2 regions of the Paenibacillus sp. B46(2026) genome follow, and region 2 is predicted to be linked to the other one. Evidence: predicted binding sites of a transcription regulator. Region 2 holds the regulator's gene; the other holds the start of a gene.
The links. The regulator NrdR, encoded in region 2, represses ribonucleotide reductase genes. The targets are predictions, from matches to a motif close to AACACNATATATNGTGTT.
Positions count from the first base shown of each region.

Region 1: a site for NrdR is predicted at 1,606-1,623, ahead of AC1S8V_RS10585 (adenosylcobalamin-dependent ribonucleoside-diphosphate reductase). Genes of this name have one in related genera too.

Region 1 covers NZ_CM165907.1:2,287,161-2,295,262, reverse strand. The annotation lists gene AC1S8V_RS10585 (adenosylcobalamin-dependent ribonucleoside-diphosphate reductase) at 1-1,544, opposite strand, end outside; gene AC1S8V_RS10580 (DEAD/DEAH box helicase) at 1,889-3,652, shown strand; gene AC1S8V_RS10575 (YqhG family protein) at 3,656-4,810, shown strand; gene AC1S8V_RS10570 (hypothetical protein) at 5,015-5,977, shown strand; gene AC1S8V_RS10565 (YqzE family protein) at 6,092-6,313, opposite strand; gene AC1S8V_RS10560 (N-acetylmuramoyl-L-alanine amidase family protein) at 6,628-7,284, shown strand; gene AC1S8V_RS10555 (divergent polysaccharide deacetylase family protein) at 7,259-8,102, opposite strand, start outside.
Region 2 covers NZ_CM165907.1:2,147,858-2,155,959, reverse strand. The annotation lists gene AC1S8V_RS09915 (AraC family transcriptional regulator) at 1-896, opposite strand, end outside; gene AC1S8V_RS09910 (NAD(P)H-dependent oxidoreductase) at 979-1,563, shown strand; gene AC1S8V_RS09905 (hypothetical protein) at 1,646-1,864, shown strand; gene AC1S8V_RS09900 (hypothetical protein) at 1,854-2,012, shown strand; gene AC1S8V_RS09895 (MauE/DoxX family redox-associated membrane protein) at 2,201-2,629, shown strand; gene AC1S8V_RS09890 (IS3 family transposase) at 2,718-2,936, shown strand; gene AC1S8V_RS09885 (NADPH-dependent FMN reductase) at 3,092-3,376, opposite strand; gene AC1S8V_RS09880 (NAD(P)H-dependent oxidoreductase) at 3,373-3,501, opposite strand; tRNA gene AC1S8V_RS09875 (tRNA-Ala) at 3,742-3,814, opposite strand; gene nrdR (transcriptional regulator NrdR) at 4,000-4,467, opposite strand; gene AC1S8V_RS09865 (alpha/beta-type small acid-soluble spore protein) at 4,584-4,805, shown strand; gene AC1S8V_RS09860 (lytic transglycosylase domain-containing protein) at 4,888-5,451, opposite strand; gene coaE (dephospho-CoA kinase) at 5,448-6,044, opposite strand; gene AC1S8V_RS09850 (manganese efflux pump) at 6,054-6,827, opposite strand; gene mutM (DNA-formamidopyrimidine glycosylase) at 6,960-7,796, opposite strand; gene polA (DNA polymerase I) at 7,915-8,102, opposite strand, start outside.

The DNA.
Region 1 (8,102 bases), 140 kb from region 2:
TGTGTGATCAGTGTGACATTTCGAATGCCCTGTTTACGGATGGCCTCTCCCACTTCAGGGTACGTCGCAACCATGTTTTTCATGAATCCACTCTGTAAATACGGTTCCGCTTCGAAAGCCGGGAAAGCTCCCTTCTCTGCTGCAATCTCTGCCGATGCCAGATAGGCCTCCTTCGCCATGAATCCATACAGTTTATCCAGAAATGCAAGAGATTCAGGGCTGCCGTATCGAATACGCAGCTTAATCATCAGCTCTGCCAGTCCCATTGTGCCAAGCCCAACCCGGCGTTCACGTTGCTGATTCAGTCTATTTTCCTCAAAATGATATGGTGTTGCATCGATGACATTGTCCAAAAATCTAGCCGAGATGCGGGTGGTTTCCGCCAACTCATTCCATGCCACATCATGATTTGTTTCATCGTAGAATTTGGACAGATTGATTGCTGACAGATTACATACACCCCAGCCAGGCAGGCCCTGTTCCGCGCAAGGATTAGTACAGATGATCGGATTGAAGTACCAGCTGTTGGACATCTGGTTGTAGTACTCCATGAATACCACACCAGGCTCTGCCGACTTCCAGGCTGATTCAATAATGGTATGCCAGATTTCGCGAGCCTTCAGCGTCCGATAGTGCACCACCGAATGACCTGCGGCTTTCCACTGCTGCATATCCCCGTTCCACTCGGTATCATAGTCCGGATCGTTCGTATCGGGGAAAACCAAATCCCAGTCTCCGTCCTGCTTGACAGCCTCCATAAATGCGTTGCTCACACATACAGAGAGATTGGCATTGGTCACCTGCCCCATTGTTTGTTTTACGGTAATAAAATCAAGCACATCCGGATGCCAGTCATTCATCATCAGCATGAGTGCACCCCTGCGACTTCCGCCCTGTTCAATAAGTCCAGTCGTATAACTGAACAAGCCACCCCAGGATACGGAACCGCTGGATGATCCATTAACACCTTTCACAACCGACCGCCGAGGACGCAAAGAAGACAGATTAATGCCTACGCCTCCCCCGCGTGCCATAATCTCGGTCATCTCGGTCAGGGTTCTCATGATGCCACCTCGACTATCCTGCGGAGACGGAATGACATAACAATTGAAGAGTGTCAGCTCATCGCTTGCACCCGCACCCGCAGCAATGCGGCCACCGGGCACTAACTTCCAATCTTCCAACACAGAGCGGAACTTGGACTCCCACGTTGCCCGCTGATCAGCTGTGGATTCGACAGAAGCCATCGCTTTGGCAAGACGGTCCCACATCTCTTCCGGTGTTTTTTCTATGTTGAGTGTCAATTTCTCCACGTTTGTCTCGATCATCTCTCCGCTTCGAGTTCTTACCTGTACAAGCTGCCCTTTTCGTTCTATGATTTCGCCCACTTCCTTGGTTGGGAACTTGGGATCATCCTTCGTTAATACCAATACAACATCTCCGACCTTGGCATGATTCGAATCAGCGTCCTTCCAGGCGTATCGGTCCAGAAATATTTTTTCGCTGAGTCCTTCTAATTGGTACGATCGTTGGTTCGATTTCATCGCTACGTTCAACCTCCCCGGAATAAATCTCCATTTTCACTATAAGAGTAAATTATGACGAAACACCACATATAGTGATATAAGTTCAGTATATTACACCATATATTGATTTTCCATGCGACTTTTATCATAGTCCACCTTCATAAACTCCCCGGGTTTTCCCCCTTTGGAGAAGGGAATCAAAAAAATCTGGGGATAACAGCGATCGGAAGGTTATTCTGTCATCGGAGTGACAAGTGTAAATATTCCTTATTTGAACCCACATAGTTATGAACTGACTCTCATTCGTCCATACTATTACCTACGAATAAAACGTCATCACGTATGGCAGGGGAGGAAGCACCATGAACCGGAAAAACCCGCACCACACGAATCAACCTGTAGCCGAACTGCCCGTTCCGTTGGAATTCGATCGGAGCTGGATTAATCAATTGGAATCACGACTGGATAAAGGAGGTCCTTGGGGGGATTACCGACTCTTTCAACTTGGCATTCAGGCCGAAGAGACCAACCTGATTCCCAATTTTGACGAGATCCAATGTTTGAAGCATCTACAAGGCCTTACCCCACTCCCTCACCAGATGGACACTGCACGCAGAGTATTATTTGAAATGTCAGGCCGGGCCATTCTCGCCGATGAGGTGGGTCTTGGCAAAACCATTGAAGCCGGTCTCATTCTGAAAGAATATATGGTTCGGGGTCTCGTATCCAAAGTACTCATTCTCGTGCCAGCATCTCTTGTGCTGCAATGGGTACGGGAGTTGAATTCGAAATTTGGCATCCCTGCCATTGCCCAGAAAAAGGCCTATTCCTGGCAGAATGAAGTGGTTGTTGCTTCCATGGATACAGCCAAACGTGACCCGCATAAAGATATGCTGCTGAATACCGATTACGACATGATTATTATTGACGAGGCTCATAAACTCAAAAACAAGAAAACAACCAACTATCAGTTCATGCTGAAATTGCGCAAAAAGTATTGTCTGCTGCTCACAGCTACACCTGTGCAGAACGATATGAGCGAGTTGTTCAATCTGATCAACCTGCTGAAGCCCGGTCAACTGGGTCGTCAGGGTGACTTTGCGGCCAACTTTGTTGTAGACAAACGAGTTCCGAAAAATCAGGAACAGCTTAAGAACGAGTTATCCAAAGTCATGATCCGTAATCGTCGTGGCGAAGGCCCCGTTCAATTTACCAAACGGAACGTCTCCAATGTGAATCTGCAACTATCGCCTGAAGAACAGGCGTTGTACGATGGCGTGACTTCATTTGTTAAAGACCAGTACCAGGAAGCTGGCGGCAACCTGAGCAGTATGCTCTCCCTTGTCACATTGCAGCGAGAAGTGTGCAGCAGTCGGGATGCTGTATTCGTAACATTGGTTAATCTGTCGAAGAAACTTCCATTGGACTCTCCTCTCCGGGACAAAATCTGGGAACTGGTTGCCCATATCAAAGCGATCAAGGAGAATACCAAAGCTGAGAAAACGATGGAGCTCATTCGGGACATGAATGAAAAAGTAATCATCTTCACCGAATACCGAGCCACGCAGGAGTATCTGCTGAACTATTTTCGCAACAACGGGCTTACGGCTGTACCCTATCGGGGTGGCATGAATCGAGGCAAAAAAGACTGGATGATGGATCTCTTCCGCGGGCGTGTGCAGGCCATGATTGCAACCGAAGCGGGTGGTGAGGGCATCAATCTGCAATTTTGCCATCATATGATCAACTTCGATCTGCCTTGGAACCCTATGCGGGTAGAGCAGCGGATCGGTCGGGTACACCGGCTTGGACAGCAAAATGACGTGAACATCTTCAACCTATCCACGACTGGAACCATTGAGGAACATATTCTGAATCTGCTGCATGAGAAGATCAATATGTTTGAGATGGTGATCGGCGGGCTGGATGTCATTTTGGAACGGCTGGAGAAGAAGGAGTCAATTGAGAAAAGTTTGTACAAAATCATGTTGGAATCACAAACCGATGAAGATATTCGCCGCAAAATGGATTCACTTGGACAATCGCTGAACTCTATTCAACGTGAGGTTGCCGTTGAAGGACCTGCCGTATCCGGGTTGTTAGATCTTCGCAAAGGAGGTAGCTAACTCATGACCATGTCTCCCCATGAAGTGCAGGCTTATGTTCTCTCCTATCTGGAAGCACTTGATTGTCAGATTATGGAGCGTTCACCTGCCCATGTTACAGTCAAACTCTCGCCTGAGGCGGACAAAGCGTTGACCAATCGTCCCTATTATTGGGGGTTCGTGGAACGAACCGGAGCACCCGCTGAGACGATGTCCTTTACATTTATATTTGATCCTGACAGTTATCAGCAGGCCATTGAAGCAGCAGAAGCCAAAGTTGCGCAAGCATCACCTCCTGTTGTACCTAACCCTGATGGAGCGAATGGTATAACCAACGGCAGTCCTCAAGGCGAGCCACCGAAAGAAACCATTCTAGGCCGTTACTTCGGTATCACTCCATCGCTGCCACAGCTGGGACCAGGACGAATATTGCGTGAAGAAGTGGTGTACGGCAGTCGCAGACTCCAGCAGATTTTCGGCGCAGCCCGTGAAGGCGGTGCCTTCGTGAACCTGTTCGAACAGGCTGCCAAACGGCAATTGCGCGCTACAGCACCAGCCGTATATGAGCCTTGGCTCGGTGTCTGTTTCAAGGTGGAATTCGCCTGTGACTTGAAACGGGAGGAATTGCATTTTCTCGGCATCTCCCTTCGCTCGGGTGAAATTATAGAAAAATTCGGCACCAAGCTGAACCGACGTGATCTCAGTCCGAGGCTCGCGGAGAACATGCATGTGCAGACAGCTAAAGTTTCGTTATTCGATGCCGGAGCTGCTTTGGAATCTCATTTGACGAACCGCTTGCTGGAACTTGATTATAGCTGGGCAGAGAAAGCCCAAGAGCGACTTGATCTGGAGCTGGACGTGTTGGACACCTATTATGAAGCGGTACTCCGAGAAGATACGCCTGAGGTAGAATCAACGGACAACTTGGCATCTGGCGCTGAGAATGTCCAATCTAATCGCACGGTTAAACCCATTGGAGCCGATGTAGAACTGGCCGCAGAGGCCATAGTACCGTTCGACACTGAGACAGAAACCGAAGAAGAGAAAGCAAAACAGGCTGTAATGGATCGTGAAGCTATGAAACTGCAGTATGAGACACGCCGGACCGAGATGATCTGGCAATATGAACCCAAAGTGAAAGTGACTGCCATTAGTAGCGGCATGTTTCACTTAAGATAGACGAAGACACTACTTTTCCTGCAAATGCTGGCAAAAGTAGTGTTTATTCATGATCAGCTGCCCGACAGGTTGCGGCAACCTTTGCATAGCCTGTCCCCTAGAATGAAACTAGGACCCGCTCAGGCAACGGATAAATGAAAAGTAGGTGTAAATTTGAAACGATTCTTTCATACGTGTTGGAACAACACTCGGAAAACAACCTGTATGACCTTGGGCTTGCTCAGTTGTCTTGCCCTGTTCTCTTTCTGGTCAATAGCAGATGCAGAGGAACAAAAAACGTCTTCACTATCCCTCGCATCATCAACAGAATATAGTCCCGAACATCATGCCTTACAGAATGACAAGGCAGCTCCCGCTGCTGTGCAACGGTTTGCAGAGCAACAAGCTGTTGCACTTGGTACAGCTAACGCCGAAGCAAAGTGGAAGAACGCCGACCTGGACTTCTACCCTCTTGGCCCCGGTACACATAGCTGGCTTGTGCAAGCTTCATTTGAAGGAAAACCCATCGGATATATGATTATTACAGCTACAGAACAGGGACAGATGAAGCTTAGTGAATATGGTCAAGGAGAACAGTCACCGTATGAGAGTGAACTTCTTGGACAAGCCCTGAATCGACAACATATGAACCTTGATACGTTACTCGCTGGCGGCGGAGAGCTTCATTCTCATTATGCTCTCCCTCTGCTTGCCTACTGGAAAGTGGATCAACCGAATCAACCCGCACTTTATATTAATGCTACGAACGGAGATGTACTACCATCAGAGTTCTTGAGTCGACTGGAGGCTAACTCCAACCAGGTCTCAGGCAGCATAACTGATTTATCCACAACTTCACCTTTATCAGTCGATCCACTGCATCTGCGACCAGTCTTCAATCCGGCGGACAATCTGTTGTGGATTACATCCAAGCCTGTTGCTGCCAACCAGGCACAAAATGTGATACAACACGGGGAGAATCAAGAGATTGTCTTCTCAGCGGATGATCGTAACGTCATATACGGCGGTCCTCTACCCGTTAGCGGTTATCAGCTATGGCATACAGATCAGGAAGCAGAGTCCATTCCTTATATAGCGATTGGCGGCAATACATCCATTCAACGGTTTGTCCCTTTGAGTACGTTGCAGCAAGATGGGCAATTTTACATCGTGAAGCCTTCATTATAAGCAAACTAACCGATAACATAACATCTATTGCGGAAAAGTCCACCTCAAATAAGACGCATCCCCGTATTGCCAAGGGATTGCGTCTTTTGGTTTACTGTAGTTGAATGGTTAGCGTTAGTTAACCTTTTTCGAAGAATCTCGTTTATGAGCCTTTGAATCCAATGCTTTTTCCTTTTTCCCCACCCACAGGGATACAGCGAATGGAATCATACCGAACCATTTCATTGCCCACGGCTCTTTCCTTTTGGCGCGGCCTTTCCGCTCATCCTTCGGCGTATCGATATAATGAACTACACGCTGCGTAATGTATTTTACCAATTCATCACTTTTGGCCATGATCTCTGCCTCCTTCGCTCCTGCAATTTGCGGAGCTTGTGTTACTCCTATTGTGTGCAGAACCACCAAGGGATAAACCACTTTTTTTGTGGCAAAACGTATGAAAAACCAAAGATTGCACAGTCTAATGCCAAAGGAATCCATCCAGGCACTTTAATTCATGAGATGCCTATTTCAAGAAAGGAGCGTGTACTCTCATGTATAAGCTGCTAGCCGCATCGGTGGCTTTTATGATTACCCTCAGTTGTATCCCTTTAACATCTGATGTCATCCATGCTCAAGCGACCTTTGCGGCTCTTTCACCCCAACATTCCATGCAGCCGCCCATCAACCCATCCCTTCTGCCTGTTACCGATGGAGACGCCTATCGCTCCACCCATCATGCATTTGCCACGCCTGTCATTCTGTTGGATGTGGGACATGGCGGCATTGACGGCGGAACGATAGACCATGGGGTGATGGAAAAAGACATCAATCTGGCCATCAGTCAAAAGGTGTATCTCCTGCTTCGCAGCAAAGGATATTCTGTCATCATCAACCGGCTTGGCGACTATGCCCTTAGTGACGACAACCGCTGGCTGAACAGTCATTCCCGTCATCGCAGGGATCTGGCCCAGCGCAAGAGTCTTAGTGAAGAAGTGAGCACCGACATCGTTGTCAGCATCCATGCTAACTGGAGCCCCAAATCGTCTACCCGCGGACCGATTGTACTGCATCAAAAGGAAGGACGGAGTTATTTGCTCGCTGAGTCCATCCAGACCGAACTTAACAACCTGTATGGCACACAGCGCGGAGTTGTATGGGGCAAGCCCTTTTACCTGCTAAACAAGGTGCAACACCCAGCAGTCATTGTTGAAACCGGATTTCTGAGCAATGCAGGAGACCGCGCCATGATGAGTAATTCGGCAGAGCAGAAACGCATTGCCCAATCCATTGTGAATGGCATTATTTATTATTTGTCGGCAGTGTAGGGGCAGAATGCCAGTGCCACACTTCACGAACAAGATCACCAATGCCAACGAATTCAATTTGTCCCTGAAGACGTGTCATGGCTTCGCGAACGACAACGGACGTATTATGTCCGGTATGGCCTACATGCCCGATGACAACGCAATTGCTTTTGTCCAGTGCATGCTGCACCGCCAAATTCATCTGCTTGCGGATATGCTGCTGGGTGTTGCGGTCATCCAGGAATATGTCGTTCCCGACAGGCGGCAGCTCTTTCTGAGCGGCCAGCTCACCCACGACCGACCGGAAGCTGGTTCGGCTGTCCACAAAAAACAGCCCCCGCTCCCGGCACACATCCAGCACGATCGACATAATGCGCCTGTCGGATGTGATTTTGGAGCCCATATGATTGTTCATGCCAATGGCAAAAGGCACATCCTCTATGGCCTTTTCGACGCATTTACGAACTTCCTCATCGGACAGATCCGAGGTGATGGCTCCCGGACCGAGCCATTCGGGTTTTCCCTTTTGAGGTTCCATCGGCATGTGCACGATGACATCCATTCCCTTCTTGTGGGCCGCCAATGCATCTTTCTTCGTTGTGGGCAAAAAAGGCATGACCGCAACCGTGAGCTTCCCCGGCGCGGCCAGAATTTCGGCAGTCCCCTTCATGTCATTGCCGACGTCATCAATAATAATGGCCATGCGCTTGCGCGGTGCAGATAACTCTGAGACTGAACCCTCCTTACCAGCAGGCTTCTGCACGATCTGCACAGCTTTGGTATTTGCAAACAAGTCGGAATGGCTTGCAGCAGTTCCATATGCTCCGGCTGAGCCCTGC
Region 2 (8,102 bases):
CGAATAGACAATTCGTTATAAGAAGTTTTCTCCTCTTTTAATCGAAGTTGTAACGTCCGCACACTCATTTGAAAGTGTTCCGCAGTTTGCCGTAAGGTCGGATAATGGGTCGGAAGACAGTATTCCAACCATTGCAATACTTCATCCGAGAACGATCCTGTCACTTGTAACTTCTCAATGGCTTCTTTGGCAAGCGTTTCGAATACGGATAACAATCTTGTATCGGAATACAGAACCGGCTTCTCCAACAAGTCCTTACTCATACACAGCATTGTGGAATTGTCTTCAAATGTGGGAATCACTCCGAACACAGTTTCATATGGATGTATTCCCCCCGGTGACTCATGCATAAAACTGACTTCATGCAACGGAACCGTTCGATTACACAGAATTTCGATCAGACGGTAGAGCGAAGTAGCCATACCCTCTGCACAATGGCGGGGAAAACTCCAGTTAGATTGGGTAAACATGCGTATTCTCACATCTTCATCTACGATCTCCCAATCCAGATTGAATCCGCTGCATAACACTTCATTGTAAGTCTGAAACGACTTAAGTGCAGCTTCTATGTTATTGCAATGCATCATGACGTATCCGAGCACGCCCAAATCGGCAAATTCCGTAAACGCCCCCATCTGCAATCCGAAATAATCATCCTGTGTATAGACCGCCGCCGCGTTTGTTACTCTCTCTAACTCCATTGTTGGGATACGCGCTTCCTGTTGCGTCAGAACAGTGCTGTCAACCGATATATACCGGAAAAACGAATCTGTGTCCACGCCCTTATGGACAAGTGACTTCATGATTGGATACAGCATGGTAACAGAAACACCCGAATCGATCACCGAATTCTCCCCTTTGCGTGATTTATCAAGTAATAGTACGTTGTTGATCATTTCATCCCACCAGTTGCCGGTATATACTAAAGTTGCTTTTTTAATATTATATCACAATGAAATTACCGGGGAGGTAAAAGCAATGAAATCGAAAATGCTTGTCATTAACGGCCATCCGGATGCACAGAGCTACTGTGCATCCTTGGCCAAAGCATATACGGAAGGAGTTCAAAAGAACAGCAAAGCCCAAGTCCGAAATATCGACTTAAGCTCAATCTCCTTTGAGATGAATCTGCAATATGGATACCGTAAGCGGACGGAACTGGAAAATGAACTTCTTAAAGCACAGGAGATGATCCGATGGGCGGATCACCTGATATTCGTTTATCCGATATGGTGGGGGAGCACGCCGGCTGTTCTGAAGGGCTTTATCGATCGGATATTCTTGCCTGGGTTCGCATACAAACACAGGCAGGATTCACAGTTATGGGATAAGCTTCTATTGGGTAAATCTGCGCACCTGATCGTTACGTCCGACACCCCTGCCTGGTACAATCGACTCGTGTACCATCGGGCCGGGCTGAATGTCATGAAGCGAAACGTACTTCATTTCTGTGGTATCAAACCAGTACGCATAACCGAGATTGGTCCTATCAGACCATCTACATCTGGCCAGCGAGATAAATGGATTGCTCACGTTCGAGAGCTTGGTACCAAACTCTCCTGATTTTCATGTATGCTATTTAGCCCCCAAATGAACTTGGACAATACACCCCTTATTCCGACAAACCAAGACGGAGGGGAACGCCATGACAAGGAAACAATATGAACTGGATCCCAAGATGGTGCTTCGATGGGCCAGAGAATTGGAGCGTACAGATCTCGATCAGTTAGATGGAACGCGCTATAAGCAAGCGCCCTTAGTTCCTACAGCCTCTGATTATGCAGCGCTAGCAAAGGAACATGAAAAATTGAAAAAGCTGTATGCTGAACAGGCATTGGAACGGGAAATCCTCCGTGACCTGTAAAAAAAATGAACCCAAACTTGCGGGTAAAATAGAGATTGCCCAAACATACATTGCCCAAGGACATCCTGTTCGACTTGTGCTGCGCATCCTTGAAGTGGAGCGCTCCACGTACTATGCACGTTCAAGCACAACCGCCCTCTCTAGCTGAAAAGCAAAAACCAAGCAGTAAGCTAGAGAGCAAAGTCCAACGTACAAGCTTCGCAAGAACCGCAGGAACTGCGGGGATAAGCCTGCTTATCTTCGCTCGTTGGAGCGTTCAGCGCAGGAATCTCGTGACTTTTAGTCATGAGAGGTTCAATAAAAAAATAAAGTATACTTAATTGGACGGAGGGCATTATGACTATTAAAACAGGAAGCTTTATCTTTATAAGAGTTTTTTTGGGGTTGATATATTTATGGGTAGTTGCTGACCGTTTAGGCATCTTGGGTCCAGTTGGAAATCTAGGTGTGGCCTGGGGAAACTTTGATAGCTTTTTGGAGCATACAGCTACTTTGAACCCTTGGTTCCCAAGAGTAGTGTCTGATATCCTAGGTTATTTTGTAACCTTCTTAGAAGTTGGGCTTGGTGTTTTATTGGTGAGTGGTATTCGCTTAAAAGAGGCTGCTTTAGCTAGTCTTGCCCTGCTTTTGGTATTCCTATTGAGCATGATTTTCTCGATCGGTTTTAAGGAAGCTTTTGATGACATTGTTTTTACGGTAGTTCTTGCAGCGGCTTCGGCACTTCTTTACAGGGGAGCAAAAAAGAGGAGGCCGGGGAGGGGGTAGCCTATTTCGTTTTGAATCGGAATCCACTTCGCTGAAAGTTTTAAAATTTCAGATAGAATCTGATACTTTGTTTCTACGATGATATCCTATAAGGTTTTTTGTCGAAGAGCCCACGCCATTCTGGAGTTGGAGTGTTATCAGCGGGCATGAATTTGAGAGTTATGGGCAGGCGTATGAAGTCGTAACCGAATTTATTCACAACTACAACCACAACCGTATCCACGGCAGCATCTATGATTTATCACCTTATGAATATCGGGATGCGATCAAGCAAGGGACCGTGAAGCCGAAAAAACTTAAAGTGTAGCGCGCAAAAATTACGCCAAAGACTTTACATGGAGGGCAGGCATAATAGGCTAGCCCGCCTTGCGAAACCCTTGTGGTTTCGCCCTTTCGCAAAAAGTCATGCCTGCAGAGGCTCCATGTCAAGTCGGCACACAATCATCGAAAGAACGAGTAAATTCAAGCAATTGTATGTATTCGCTTGAATAAGAGGTGCTGGATGTACCGCTGAAGATATTGCCTCGTCTTCTCATAGGTGAGTGCGAGCTGCTTAACATCAACCTTTTCATGAACTTGTGAAATAGGCACTTTCTGAAACGGCAGCACGTACGCCTTCATGGCATCCAGCACTTGCCTCAATTGCATCTGTGCGTATGCGGTTCCCATCCCTCCCGGTGTAGCACCGATGATCCCGACTTGTTTTGATGAAAACTGAATCCCTTGCCGGTCTTGAAGCCCAGTCAAGCGAGTTCTTGAGCACCCCCCGGGATTCCCGTGTTGTATTCCGGACTCACAATCATGATCCCGTCCACTTCGCAAATGGCTTCCTTGAACAATGCGACTGCTACCGGATCGCCGCTAACCTCCAGATCCTCAATGAAAAACGGCAGACCGCCGATTTCAATTATGTGAATGTTTCAAGTTGAGTCCGATGTAGACGCCATAAAGACTACAATGTAGTTTATTTTCTTAGCGAAGCATGAGCCTGAAACTGTGAAAGCCGTGGGTGGGTTGGACGATGTGAGCAGGAACACCACTTAATATAAACAGTAAAAATAAAACGGGAAAACCCCTGATACACAAAGGCTTTCCCGTCTTCATTACCTGTATGGAGCCTAGGGGGATCGAACCCCTGACCTCATCGCTGCCAGCGATGCGCTCTCCCAGCTGAGCTAAGGCCCCAGGATATGAAATAGATAACTTGTCCAGCACTGCAACGTTCCACAGGCGACTCCTATATCATATAAAATCCAGCTTTCGCTGTCAATCACTTTTTCATGATCCAAAGTGATTGGAGAAGAACAACCGATTTTACTGGCACATACGGACTGGAACCCCAGACTGCTCTTCTCCCTTTACCCACTTCACTAATCCTCCAGATTGTCTTTGGACAACAGGGATTTCAGTTCTTTCATGAACATATTGATGTCTTTGAACTGACGATACACGGAAGCGAAGCGCACATACGCCACTTCATCGACTGGAAACAGCTGTTCCATCAATAGCTCACCAATCTGGCGACTCTCGACCTCAGCATCTGCTGTATTACGCAGCGACTTCTCTACTTCAGATACCATCATCTCCAGCGTCTCAACAGAGACTGGACGTTTCTCACAGGCACGAATAAGCCCGCGGAGAATCTTGTCCCGGCTGAACTCTTCCCGGCTGCCATCTTTCTTAATGACGATCAGGGGTGTTTCCTCAATCATCTCAAACGTTGTAAATCTTCTGGCGCACTGCTCACATTCACGGCGACGACGAATGGATTTCGCTTCGTTTGCCGGACGCGAATCAAGCACTTTGGTACCCATGTAACCGCAATAAGGACATTTCAAATCAGATCACTTCCCATGTTTTACTTTTTACCACATATTCCCTGTACTGACCTTGTAATGAAAATCGCATTGCCGACACATAATACTTTTACCAACCCGCGAGGAGGTGAACAGCAATGGCACAAAGCAACGGTAACTCCAACAACCTGGTGGCACCTAGAGCTTCCGCAGCACTCGAGCAAATGAAATTTGAAGTTGCCCAAGAACTCGGAATCAGCATCCCACAAGACGGATACCAAGGTAACATGACTTCTTACGAGAACGGTTCGATCGGTGGATACATCACGAAGCGTCTGGTAACAATTGCAGAACAGCAATTGGCAGGTCAATACCATTAATATCTGCATCGTAATACGCTACACAGAGGAGCATGGAGCGGCCGGTGAACAACCGGCCTGCTCTGTGCTTCTACTTATATACTCAGAACGTATTATAAATCTTTACATACTGATTATAATAGTAAATGACCCTTTGTACATAGTGACGCGTCTCACCAAACGGAATATCCTTCACCGTATCGAACGAGCCATCCCATACACCATCTCTAAGCCAACTGTTCACTTTGCCCGGACCCGCGTTATAAGCGGCGATCATCACCGCTTCATTGCCATCGAATTGATCGGACAGATTCCGCAGATACCAGGTCCCTAACTGAATATTTCGTTCAGGCTCGTGCTTCAATTCCTCCAGCGAAGTGTCAGGAATTTTGGCTTGTTCCAGTATCCAGTTGGCTGTGTCCGGCATCAGTTGCATGAGTCCAATGGCTCCTCGTTTGGATTCCTTGCTTGTCTTGAAATTGGTCTCCACCTTGATTATGGAAGCAATCAGAAATGGATCAACCTCATAGCTCTGGGATTGGGCACGAATCTCTTCCTTATAATGAATTGGATAGAACCATGCCATCCAGTTTGTATTCAGGAATAATATCAATACAAAGGACACAAACATCAACAGCAGTACACGTTTCTTGCGCAATATCTTCATAACAAACCCTTACGCTGTAGATATGAGTCAATTTGCTGCTGCGTCGCAGGCCATAAGCCGCTGTTATCAATGACAATGTCTGCCAGCTGCTTTTTGCGCTCAATATCCATCTGTACATCCATTCGAGCCTCAGCCTGTTCTGCAGTCATTCCATCCCGACTCATCAAGCGATCTCGTTGGACTAATCTTGGAACATATACAACCATGACTTCCTCGAAACCATCTTCCAGACCCGATTCGTACAACAACGGAATATCAGATACCACAAGTTTATCCGGATGTTGCAATGCGTATGCGGCAGCCCGTTCACGCATCTCTCTACGAATCGCCGGGTGTGTGATGGCCTCCAATGCCTTTCGTTCCTCTGGTTGTTGAAAAACAATGCTTCCAAGCTTTTTCCGATCCAGTGTTCCATCTTCGTTCAGTATGGCTTGTCCAAACCGCTTAACAGCGGCGGCCAACACGGGGTGCCCGGGCATCATAACTTCCCGGGCAATAACGTCTGCATCGATGAGCAACGCTCCCTTACTGGCGAGATAGGCGGAAACACTGCTTTTGCCTGTCGCTATCCCGCCGGTTAAGCCTATATTCATCGTTTCACCTCATAACAGCTTCATTATTCCCATAATCATTAACAAAAGTGCTGGCAATACAGACAGTCTTCGCATCCAGCGCAGAGCTGAGAATCGCAGCCCAACCTTCATGCCAAGGGACAGAAACGCCCCACTAAACAGCGCAATAATGAGTGCCGTCCATAGTGTAGGGAATCCGAGAAGTGCCGCTCCCAATCCTGCCCCAAACGCATCCAGAGACAGGGCAATACCAAGCCACATCGCTTCCTGGGCAGATATACTCCCCGAGTTATCCATATCCGCCTTGGAGGGACTGCGAAGGATCTGAATGACGACCCCCAGCTTACGCAGCTCCAGTGTAAATACCATGCGTTCCAGCGATCCACCTGAAGCCGACTGCTCCAGATCCAGCGCAAGCACCTGATTCCTGCCTTTTGAATCCGTCAGCGTCTTTTGTACTTCTCTAATACCAGTTAACGTTGTTTCTGTTCCCTCACCCGATCTAGTGTCTGTTTCCAGCTGTTCCTTGCCTTGCTTTCGAATAAGTTGCAACAGTGACCATGCACCAATACCTATCAATATAACGGCTCCCACAATCGAAGCGATATCCGGTGACACCACATGGGACAACAGCACACCTACTTGCATCGACAAAGCAATAACCAATCCCGAACAGATCGAAATAACAGCGATAGATAACAGGGGAATCTTAGTCCTCCGTAACCCATATGTAATCCCGACTCCAAAACCATCTAAACTAAGCGCCAAAGCAAGCGCCAGCAATGAAATAAAATGATGCAGCACCCCGGACTCCTCCTCTGTGCGGTACTCGTGCCAACTGAAGATGCCAGTATGGGTATACGCCCGCTTATTTCTGCCATATCAGTATATGGAGGGAGGAATCCAAGGGTGCTATGATTTCATCATTTCGTTCATTCAGTTCATGTTCAGCGGCTGACAGTTTGGACAAAAATGCGTCCCACGGCCACCAACCACCGTTTTTTCAATTAACGTACCACATGTTGCACAAGGTTCCGATTTGCGTCCATAGATTTTCAATTGATGCTGGAACATCCCCATCTCACCCTGTCCGTTTACATAGGATTTGATGGAAGATCCCCCTGCATTCACTGCATCTTGCAACGTAGCCACAATCGCTTCATGGAGCACCGTTAACTGAGCTTCGGTCAGTGTCTTGGCGATGGTCTCGGGATGGATGCCTGCGCGAAATAGAGCCTCGTCCACATAAATATTCCCGATGCCAACCACATATGCCTGATTTAACAGTACAGCCTTGATTTTGGTTGTTCGTTTGCCCACCGCTTCTCGGAACGCAGCTAACGTAAAGGCCGGGTCAAGCGGCTCCAGTCCCAGCTTCAGCAAAGGTTTGGACACCAGTTCCTCACCTGCATTAAACAGATGCATCGTACCGAACTGACGCACATCCTTATAACGCAATTCCGTACCATCATTAAAATGGAAGATCACATGTGTATGTTTCTCCACATCTTCATGCTGCTCGTACACACCGTACCTTCCTTCCATCCGCAGATGGGAGACAAGCACCAACCCGTCCAGCAAAATACGCAAAAACTTGCCTCGACGCTCCACCCCAATGACGGTATGTCCCGCGAGTTCCAGTGCAAATGCATCTATGTCGTCCGGCCGCTGAATAATCCGCGGCAAGCTAACGGTAACATGATCAATGGTCTTGCCTACAATAAGCTGATTCAATGTTCTTCTGACTGTTTCAACTTCCGGTAATTCCGGCATGATGTTCTCACCTCCCCTATATTATAACGGAAGATGGCGCTCAGCGGGACCCTTTTCTTATATCGCTAACATGGAAAGGTCTATTTTGAAATACCGGAAAAACCGTGCGGCTCTTGATTTATTTCGCTTCGTACCAGTTATCCCCAAAGCTGACTTCGGCTTTCAGCGGAACCGACAGTTCCAATGCTTTTTCCATGACAGAAGGGACTAATTCTTTCATCAGTTCCAATTCATCGGCAGGTACTTCGAATACAAGTTCATCGTGCACCTGAAGCAACATGCGACTCTTCAACTTGCGTTCCCGTA